3 regions of the Lederbergia graminis genome follow, and region 3 is predicted to be linked to each of the others. Evidence: predicted binding sites of a transcription regulator. Region 3 holds the regulator's gene; each other region holds the start of a gene.
The links. Region 3 encodes CtsR, which represses protease genes until heat stress. Its sites were predicted from a motif close to ATGGTCAATAAAGGTCAAACA; they were not measured.
Positions count from the first base shown of each region.

Region 1: ACFPM4_RS04095 (ATP-dependent Clp protease ATP-binding subunit) is a predicted target of CtsR. The motif match lies at 1,419-1,439, and genes of this name have one in related genera.
Region 2: clpP (ATP-dependent Clp endopeptidase proteolytic subunit ClpP) is a predicted target of CtsR. The motif match lies at 1,326-1,346, and genes of this name have one in related genera.

Region 1 covers NZ_JBHSMC010000001.1:790,369-793,660, forward strand. Annotated here, with positions in the region: gene ACFPM4_RS04090 (YkvI family membrane protein) at 225-1,259, opposite strand; gene ACFPM4_RS04095 (ATP-dependent Clp protease ATP-binding subunit) at 1,456-3,292, shown strand, end outside.
Region 2 covers NZ_JBHSMC010000028.1:36,594-39,885, reverse strand. Annotated here, with positions in the region: gene ACFPM4_RS17985 (sugar-binding transcriptional regulator) at 1-316, opposite strand, end outside; gene ACFPM4_RS17980 (glutaredoxin family protein) at 433-678, opposite strand; tRNA gene ACFPM4_RS17975 (tRNA-Arg) at 1,143-1,214, opposite strand; gene clpP (ATP-dependent Clp endopeptidase proteolytic subunit ClpP) at 1,426-2,019, shown strand; gene ACFPM4_RS17965 (ABC transporter ATP-binding protein) at 2,100-3,292, opposite strand, start outside.
Region 3 covers NZ_JBHSMC010000019.1:1,043-4,334, forward strand. Annotated here, with positions in the region: gene ACFPM4_RS14035 (CtsR family transcriptional regulator) at 1,166-1,627, shown strand; gene ACFPM4_RS14040 (UvrB/UvrC motif-containing protein) at 1,722-2,264, shown strand; gene ACFPM4_RS14045 (protein arginine kinase) at 2,264-3,292, shown strand, end outside.

The sequences.
Region 1 (3,292 bases), on a different contig from region 3:
CGTCGCTGTTTGAGCCTGCCCACAGGAAGATATGAAAATTAGCCTTCCTTTGAGTTCCAAACGCCTTTCGCTTTTCTAAGCCCGTGGAAAGCATCCGACTAGAGCGGAAAACAACTATACAATTTGTTTAATTTTCAAATGACTTTTTGACTTTAAAAAAGTATAGTGTTATTTATTGCTCTAATTTATCTATCTAATTAAGTTAACTTTATCCCTTCCACATTTCATTTTTTAACGGGCTTAAGCCATAGAAGTACTAGAAATATTAAACTTATATAACCAAAAGCCGGATATAACAAACTAAGCAATTTCCCATATTCTACTCTACTAATACCATATACAATCATGATAATTCCTAGATAAATAAATACACTCTTAACAGATATATATTTTTTTATTTGTTTTTCTAAACCATATAGATTGCCAATAAGGGATGTAAAAATTTCTCCATAGATTATGAATAAATAAACAACATAAATACTACTTATAGTGGACTTAACGATAACTGCCATCGGAATTTCAAATATCATTAGCTCAGGTAGTGACAATAATGTTACATGACTAGCAGCTAATATAACTGTTAGAAAAATCCCTCCTAGTATTCCACCACGCTTAACTATTTCTTTATCATTTACTTCCGTTGCGATAGGTACCAAAACAGCTTGTGCTAAAGTGAGATTAAATGCACTATAAGAAAAAGCAGACATAATTACTCTCCAACTAAATTGTTTATCGGATGTTAACCAAAAATTTTGTATAAAGTAATCATTTGTCAGAGTAACAATCAATAAAGTGATATTAAAAATAATTAGCATCGGTACAACAAATGTATTTACAGCAAAAATTCCTCTCACACCCATTGCCATAACTAATAATGCTAATGTAATAGTAATGATAGAACCGATTGATTTTGACAGATGTAATTGTTCCACAAATAATGCTTCTGCACCAGATAACATCACTGCACAAACACCAATTAGCATCAACATCGTAAAGATATTCATGATTTTAGCTAGTTTCTTTCCAAATAAATATTCATTGAATTCTTCATATGATTTTGCACGAATCTCTATTGAGATCGTCATAATCTTTGATCCTAGAAAGATAAATAAATAACCAACAAGTAATATACCTATAAATCCAGCGATTCCATACTGTGAAAAAAACTCAACAATTTCTTTTCCTGTAGCAAATCCCGCACCAATGACTGTTCCTACATAAACAGCAGCCACTTGAAAAGCGCCTGTCCATTTTTTCAAAGGTCTTCCCCTCTTCATTTTTATTCTCTTCTAACACCATATGTTTCATTTTAGAAAAATAACCAACTTTTTTTCTTGAAAGTCAAAAAAGGTCAGTGTATAATAAAATTACCAAAGGTCAAATTAAGTCAAACTTAATTGACTATCTTTTTTCACTAATTGGTCAAATATAGTCAAATACGGAGGATTGATATTTATGTTATGTAGTAAATGCAAACAGAATCATGCGAATATTCATCTCCACTTAAATATTAATGGTAAAAAGCAAACTCTACCTTTATGTTCAAGTTGTTATGCGATAGAAAAAAACAAAATAGGTTCTATTCCAAGTTCAAACTTTGGGTTCAGTGGATTTGACGATATATTTAATAAACTTGGATCCTCACCAATCAATAATACGACGCAAAAAAATGATAGCTCTACAAATAATGGCTTCTTAGACCAATTCGGAAAAAATCTGAACAACGCTGCAAAAGCTGGTCTCATTGATCCTGTAATTGGTCGAGATGAGGAAATAAAACGAGTAATCGAAATATTAAACCGTCGTAATAAAAATAACCCGGTGCTCATTGGAGAACCAGGAGTCGGAAAAACTGCGATTGCGGAAGGACTAGCATTAAAAATAATTGAAAAAGATGTCCCTGCAAAACTGTTGAACAAGCAAGTTTATATATTAGATGTAGCTTCATTAGTAGCAAACACTGGTATTCGAGGTCAGTTTGAAGAGAGAATGAAACAATTAATTTCAGAACTCCAGCAAAGAAAAAATGTCCTATTATTTATAGATGAAATACATCTTATTGTAGGTGCTGGATCTGCTGAAGGTTCAATGGATGCAGGAAATATACTAAAACCTGCTCTCGCAAGAGGAGAATTACAAGTAATTGGTGCAACAACATTAAAAGAATATAGACAAATTGAAAAAGATGCCGCACTTGAACGTCGATTCCAACCTGTTCAAGTAAATGAACCTTCTATTGAAAAAGCAATAGAAATACTAGAAGGACTAAAAGATAAATATGAAAACTTTCATCAAGTCACATATAGTAATGAAACAATACGTGCTTGTGTAGAGCTTTCCAATCGCTATATTCAAGATAGGTATTTGCCTGACAAAGCAATCGATTTAATGGATGAAGCTGGTTCAAAATTAAACCTTACTATTAAGACGCCTACTAAAGAAGAAGCACAACAACGTCTTTCGGAAATTGAAAAAGAAAAACAGAGTGCTTTGGCTGAAGAAAATTACGAATTAGCAGCTGAACTCCGTGATGAAGAGATGCAGTTAGAAAAAGAGTTAAGTGCTGATACAACAGACAAGATGATAGAAGTAACCATCGATCATATTCATGATATTATTGAATCAAAAACAGGTATTCCTGTAGGTAAACTTCAGTCGCAGGAACAGCAAAAAATGAAAAACCTAGAGGAAAATTTAGCGAAAAAGGTAATTGGACAAGAGGAAGCTGTCAAAAAAGTTGCAAAAGCAATTAGACGTAGTCGTGCAGGTCTAAAAGCTAAAAACAGACCAATTGGTAGTTTTCTCTTTGTAGGTCCAACTGGTGTTGGGAAAACAGAATTAACCAAAACCCTAGCTAGTGAATTATTTAGAACAGAAGATGCATTAATCCGACTTGATATGAGTGAATATATGGAAAAACATAGTGTATCGAAACTAATCGGGTCCCCTCCAGGTTATGTTGGACACGAAGAAGCAGGACAATTAACAGAAAGAGTAAGAAGAAATCCATATAGTATCATTCTTCTTGACGAAATAGAAAAGGCTCACCCAGATGTACAGCACATCTTTTTACAAATACTAGAAGATGGCCGTCTAACTGATAGTCAAGGAAGAGTTGTTAGTTTTAAAGATACGGTTATTATCATGACAAGTAATGCCGGAACTGGAATTCAAGAAATTACTGTAGGATTTGCTAATAGTACAGCAATTAAAGAGTCTAACATTCTTGATTCACTTGGATCATTCTTCAAACCAGAGTTTCTAAATCGTTTCGACAGCATTATTGAATTCA
Region 2 (3,292 bases), on a different contig from region 3:
CGAGAATCTCAGTTAATTGTTCCTCGATTAAATTGATACCGGAAATTTCCCGCATCATTTCTTCGAGTTCAATTAGTAGTTTTTTACCTTTTGCTGTTACAATCATTCCGATGGTTTTAGCATCGATTAACTTCTGCGTTTTTAAAAATTCTGCTTCGCTTCTTAGAACTCGCTCTGTCATCCCTAGCATTTCTGCTAAGGTTCGGCGCCCGACAGGCTCTGTCATATTTATGGAGCGAAGGATTTGATAACGCTTCTGCATCTGCTTTAGCATATCAGGCACAAGGTAAGATTGCATCTTTATTAATTTGTGCATTTTATTGCTCCTTTAAAACTGTTGGTCGCTATGTGTCCCAGTAAGCCATATTATGTCCCATAGTCATAAAAAAATTTACCAACTGACATTTATTTTAGCACTAATGTCGATAATTATCAATTTATTCCTTTTTTAAATCTTTCTTCTATTGTAAATGGGTCAATGATGCCATATTGAATAAGCTCTCCATTCATTTCGACCACTGGGATCATTAAGCCATATTTTTCTGTCCATTCATCCTTTTCTTCAATGTTTCTTTCATCAATGGTTAATGCAGGATATTCTTTTTTCAATTCAAGTAAAACTAATTTCGCATCCTGACAAAGTGGACATTGATTTCGAGTATAGAAAGTTATTTCCATCTTAAAACACTCCTGAATATATTTGTATATTGATTGATTCTAATCTTGACTGTTGATTTCCGCTGTAGGGGCTCGAATCAGAACATGTGCTTGTCGCCGATTAGTAGGCGCCTAACACTTTTCTACGCCCGCGGAAAGCGATAAAAATGAATTACTTTATTGAAGAAAAATAAACATCTAGAGTATATAAAGCAATTAAAAAATCCGCTCCATATTGATTATAAATAATGCAAAGCTTATTGTCTTACATATTGCATCAATTAATTTCTTTTTGTCTTTTAAGCAAAAATACTTTCCATTTGATTTCAAGGAATTTTATAATCATTTAAAACAATGAGGATTAAGAAAACATACTTTTGAATAACATGTATTATTAAGGATAAAAAAAGAAGGACACTCATAAAGTGTTGATAAAATCAACCTTTACAAATGTCCTTTCATTATTTGATAATTAGATTTATATACGCCCTCGGAGGGAATCGAACCCCCATTACAAGAACCGGAATCTTGCGTGTTATCCGTTACACTACGAGGGCAAGATTTGGAACCGTACGATAAATGATTATATGCTAAAAAAATATCCTTGGCAAGTAGATAAAAGTTTAAAATTTGCGAATTTGGATATTATGTTTTATATAAATGCTACTCATTTGACCTTTACTGACCATTATTGTATGATGTATTTACATAAGTTTTATTAACATTTCATCCATAATAGGTCAATACCTAATAAAAGGAGGAGAAAGAATGAATTTAATTCCTACAGTTATTGAACAAACAAACCGCGGAGAACGTGCATATGACATTTATTCTCGTTTATTAAAGGATCGTATTATTATGCTTGGTAGTGCAATCGATGATAATGTTGCAAACTCCATCGTTGCCCAACTACTTTTCCTAGAAGCAGAAAATCCTGAAAAAGATATATCCATTTATATTAATAGCCCTGGTGGAAGTATCACTGCTGGAATGGCAATATATGATACAATGCAATTTATTAAACCTAATGTACAAACAATTTGTATCGGGATGGCTGCATCAATGGGAGCATTCCTACTAGCTGCTGGTACAGAAGGTAAACGTTTTGCACTTCCTAACAGTGAAGTAATGATTCACCAACCACTAGGAGGAGCTCAAGGTCAAGCAACAGAAATTGAAATTGCTGCAAAACGCATTCTTTTCTTACGCGAGAAATTAAATAAAATCCTTGCAGAACGTACTGGTCAACCATTAGAAGTAATCGAGCGCGATACAGATCGTGATAACTTTATGACTGCTGAAAAAGCACTCGAATACGGTTTAATTGACCACATTTTACACCGTAACGATATTAAAAAATAATATATAATCTAAGAAACAGGTGGAGAATATGATGTATATTCTCCACCTGTTTTTATTTAGACGATCGAACTCCATCTTTTCTAGTGTCCGATTTGTTGGAATTGGATATGATGCAGATTTGCAAAAATACCGCCTTTTTCAACTAGTTCCTCATATGTGCCATCTTCCGCAATTCCATCTTCTGTTACGACAATAACGCGATCGGCATCACGAATGGTTGCTAATCGGTGTGCAATAATTAATGTTGTCCGATTTTCTGCAAGCTCATTTAGTGCTTGTTGTATGATTTTCTCTGTTTCCGTATCGAGAGCCGAAGTTGCCTCATCCAAGATTAAGATTGGTGGGTTCTTTAAAAACATCCTTGCGATGGCTAATCTTTGTTTTTGACCACCTGAGAGTTTTAAACCACGTTCTCCTATTTGCGTTTCATATCCATCTGGGAGTGACGCAATAAAGTCTTGTAAGTGAGCTTTTCTAGCAGCCTCGTAAATTTCACTATCCGTAGCATCTAGTTTCCCATATGCAATATTTTCACGTATTGTTCCGGTAAATAAAAATACATCCTGCTGAACAATTCCTATTTGTGAACGTAGTGAATGTGTCGTCATATCACGAATGTCAATACCGTCAATCATAATTGCCCCTTTGTCCACATCATAGAAACGTGGGATTAAAGAACAAATGGTTGTTTTACCAGCTCCTGAAGGTCCAACGAAAGCAACTGTTTCTCCAGGACGAATGGCTAAGTCAATCCCCTGAAGGACTTCCTTATGTTCATCATACTTGAAGTGCACATCATCAAATATAATATTACCATGTAAGCTTTCTACTTCTACTGCATCAGGGCGGTTTTTAATTTCGGGCTCTTGATTGATTAAATCAAGAAATCTCTTAAACCCAGCCATTCCTTTCGGATAAAGCTCCAGTAGAGCACTAATTTTATCCACAGGCTTAATTAATACATTTACAAATAATATAAAACTAACAAATTCTCCATACGACAAATTGCGATTAAAACTAAACCATGCACCTACTACTAAAATGACAAGTGTTACAAGTCTAGTCATCATGTATATACTCGAATGTGTTCCTGCCATTACTTTATAAGCCTTCAGCTTCGCTAGACGAAAGCCACCATTATCTACTTTAAAACGATTAATTTCAAATTCTTCATTAGTAAAAGATTGCACTACTCGTGCACCTGATACACTATCCTCTACTCTTGCATTAACGTCTGCTATTTTACTATACATGTTCTTCCAAGCTTGGTTCA
Region 3 (3,292 bases):
ATGTATCGAATTAAGGTATCTATTTTGAGGGAATAGTGCCCAAAAAAAAGAAAAAGAATGGAAGAAGTCACTATTGAGGTCGAATAGTGCCCAAGAACTAAAAAAACAGCAAAAGAGGTCACTATTATGCCTGAATAGTGAACAAAAACAAGTAAAAAAGGAGAAAAGGTCTCTATTACGACGGAATAGTAACCAATAGTAAGAAAAAAAGCAAAAGAGGTAACTATTGTAGTTGAATAAACCCCAAATAAATTGGAAAATGAAAATTTGGATCTATTTAAGTAGAACAGATACAATAATTAGGAAATGATTAATTACAATCACTATTCAGTAGAGAGAAATTATGTTTGATTCCCGATAAGAAGGTGATCCCTTCAAGAAGGGAATCAAAGTCATTGTATGATTCCCAAAAGGATAAGGATCCCTTCAGGAAGGGAATCAAAACCGCTTTATGATTCCCAAAAAGAAAAAAATAACTTAAGAAAGGAATCAAAAGGGTGCTATGATTCCCAAAAGGTAGAATAAACCCTTCAGGAGGGAATCAAACCCTCTGTATGATTCCCTAAATATGAAAAACTTCTTTAGAATGGGAATCAAACCCTCCCTCTGATTATCCAAAAGAGTGAAATCTCTCCACAAGGTAATCAGACACGTCATCTGATTCCCAAAAGATAAAAAGTCTTCTCAAAAGGTAATAAGAATCCTTATCTGATTCCCAAACGATAAAAAACCCCTCCAGAAGGTAATCAGATTCCTTCAGAATCCCCAAACACTAAATTCTGGTTCTACTTATTTGCTCTCCAAGTTACAATAATTCACTGATCCAGAAAGTAGTCAGTTACACTCTTTAATAATCAAAGGAAGTGCAATTTTCCAATAAAAACACACCCAAAAGCAATCATTTTCTAGCTCAGATTCCCATCAGGATCCCCACAAGTTCCTCCAGAAGTAAAAGTCTACCTTTCTTCTAACATTCATTTAAGAATAAAAATTAAATCAAACTCACATATCGACTTTATCATCATTTATTTCTCCGTATATGGTTTTGATTTTGTAGGTGTGGTTAAAATAATACTATGTGTGATAATTGCCAATTAGATGCTCTCTCTTGTATAATTAAGTCAAATATAGTCAAAGTCAATCATGCGTATAGGAGGCTTTTTCAATGCGGAATATATCCGATGTGATTGAGAGCTATTTGAAAAAGGTGCTTGAGTTAAGTGATAGTGAGATTATTGAGATTAAAAGAAGTGAAATAGCAGATAAATTTCAATGTGTTCCATCACAAATTAATTATGTTATTAATACTAGGTTTACGATTGAAAAAGGGTATATGGTAGAGAGTAAACGTGGTGGCGGTGGATACATTCGCATATCAAAAGTGCAGACACATAATAAAGCACATTTGATTGATCAATTAATAGCATTAATCGGAAGAAATATTTCACAAACAAATGCTCAAGACGTAGTTTTTCGCTTATTAGAGGAAGAAGTCATTACTAAGAATGAAGCAAAGTTAATGCTAACTGTTATGGATCGCTCCGTTATATATATCGATCTTCCGATGAGGGATGAATTACGAGCTCGAATGTTGAAGGCTATGCTCCAATCCATTAAATATCAATAGCGTTGTATGGATGAGTAGCGAGTAGGGAAGCACATTACGCTGAAGATCCAGTAAAATATAGCAAATATAAATTTAAGAAGGTTAGGTGAGAGAGATGATATGCCAGGAATGTAACGAAAGGCCGGCTACTTTACATTTTACTAATATAGTAAATGGGGAAAAGACAGTAATTCAGCTTTGCGAAAAATGCGCTAAAGAAAAAGGAGAGTTATTTTTCGCAGCGGGAACTTCTGGCTTTTCATTTAATGATTTGTTAGCTGGTTTTCTAAACCTTGATCCGGCTTTACAACAAGCAAAATCACAACCACTTACTCAAGGAATCACTCAATGTGATGCTTGTGAAATGACGTTCCAACAATTTATCAAGGTTGGCCGTTTTGGTTGTCCGCATTGTTATAAGGCGTTTAGCCGGCAAATTTCACCTATATTACAAAGAGTGCAAAGTGGGAATACGGTGCACGGAGGAAGAGTTCCCAAAAGAATTGGTGGCTCTATTCATATAAAGAAAGAGATACAAAACTTAAAGGAAGAATTACGAACGCTCGTTGAAAATGAAGAATTTGAGAAAGCTGCAGAAGTTCGAGATCAAATCCGATCCCTCGAAAATAATTTGAAAAATGAGGAGGGAAATAGGTAATGAGTCTAGAAAAGTTTCTTCATAAAGCTGTTAGCTCATGGATGAGTGCAGAAGGACCAGATTCTGATATTATTCTAAGCTCTAGAATTCGGTTAGCAAGGAATTTACGCAATCATAAATTTACTATATTGTTTAGCAATGAGGAAGCTAGGGAAATACTTCTTAAAGTACAGGAAGTGACGCGTCAAGGTGCTTTTTATCCTTATGGGGATATGGAGCTTTTAGAAATCGATGAAATGAAAGCATTGGAAAAAAGGGTGCTTGTAGAGAAACATTTAATTAGTCCTCAATTAGCGGAGAATTCCTCAAATGGTGGCGTTGTTCTCTCTGAACAGGAAGATATTAGCATTATGGTTAATGAGGAAGATCATATTAGGATTCAATGTATCTTTCCAGGTTTTCAATTAATGGCTGCATTAGAGCGTGCGAACGCCATTGATGATGTATTAGAAGAGAAAATTGATTATGCTTTTGATGAACAATTAGGATACTTAACTAGTTGTCCAACAAATGTTGGAACTGGATTACGCGCTTCCGTAATGGTCCATCTTCCTGGGTTAATTTTGACAAGACAAATGAACCGAATTATTCCAGCTATTAATCAATTAGGACTTGTTGTAAGAGGGATTTATGGAGAAGGTTCAGAAGCTCTTGGAAATATATTTCAGATTTCCAATCAAGTCACTCTAGGGAAGTCAGAGGAAGATATCGTTGGCGACTTAATGAGTGTAGTTAGACAAATAATTGCACAGGAAAGGTCGGCTAGAGAAGCATTAGTAAAAACATCTAACATACAATTAGAAGATAGGGTGTTTCGTTCTTACGGGATATTAGCAAACAGTAGAATTATTGAAACAAAAGAGGCTGCTGAATGTTTATCTGACGTAAGATTGGGCATAGATGCAGGATATATCAATCATTTGTCGAAGAACATTTTAAATGAATTGATGATTTTAACGCAACCGGGATTTTTACAACTATATGCAGGTGGACCTCTTCGACCTGCTGAGCGAGATATAAAAAGAGCA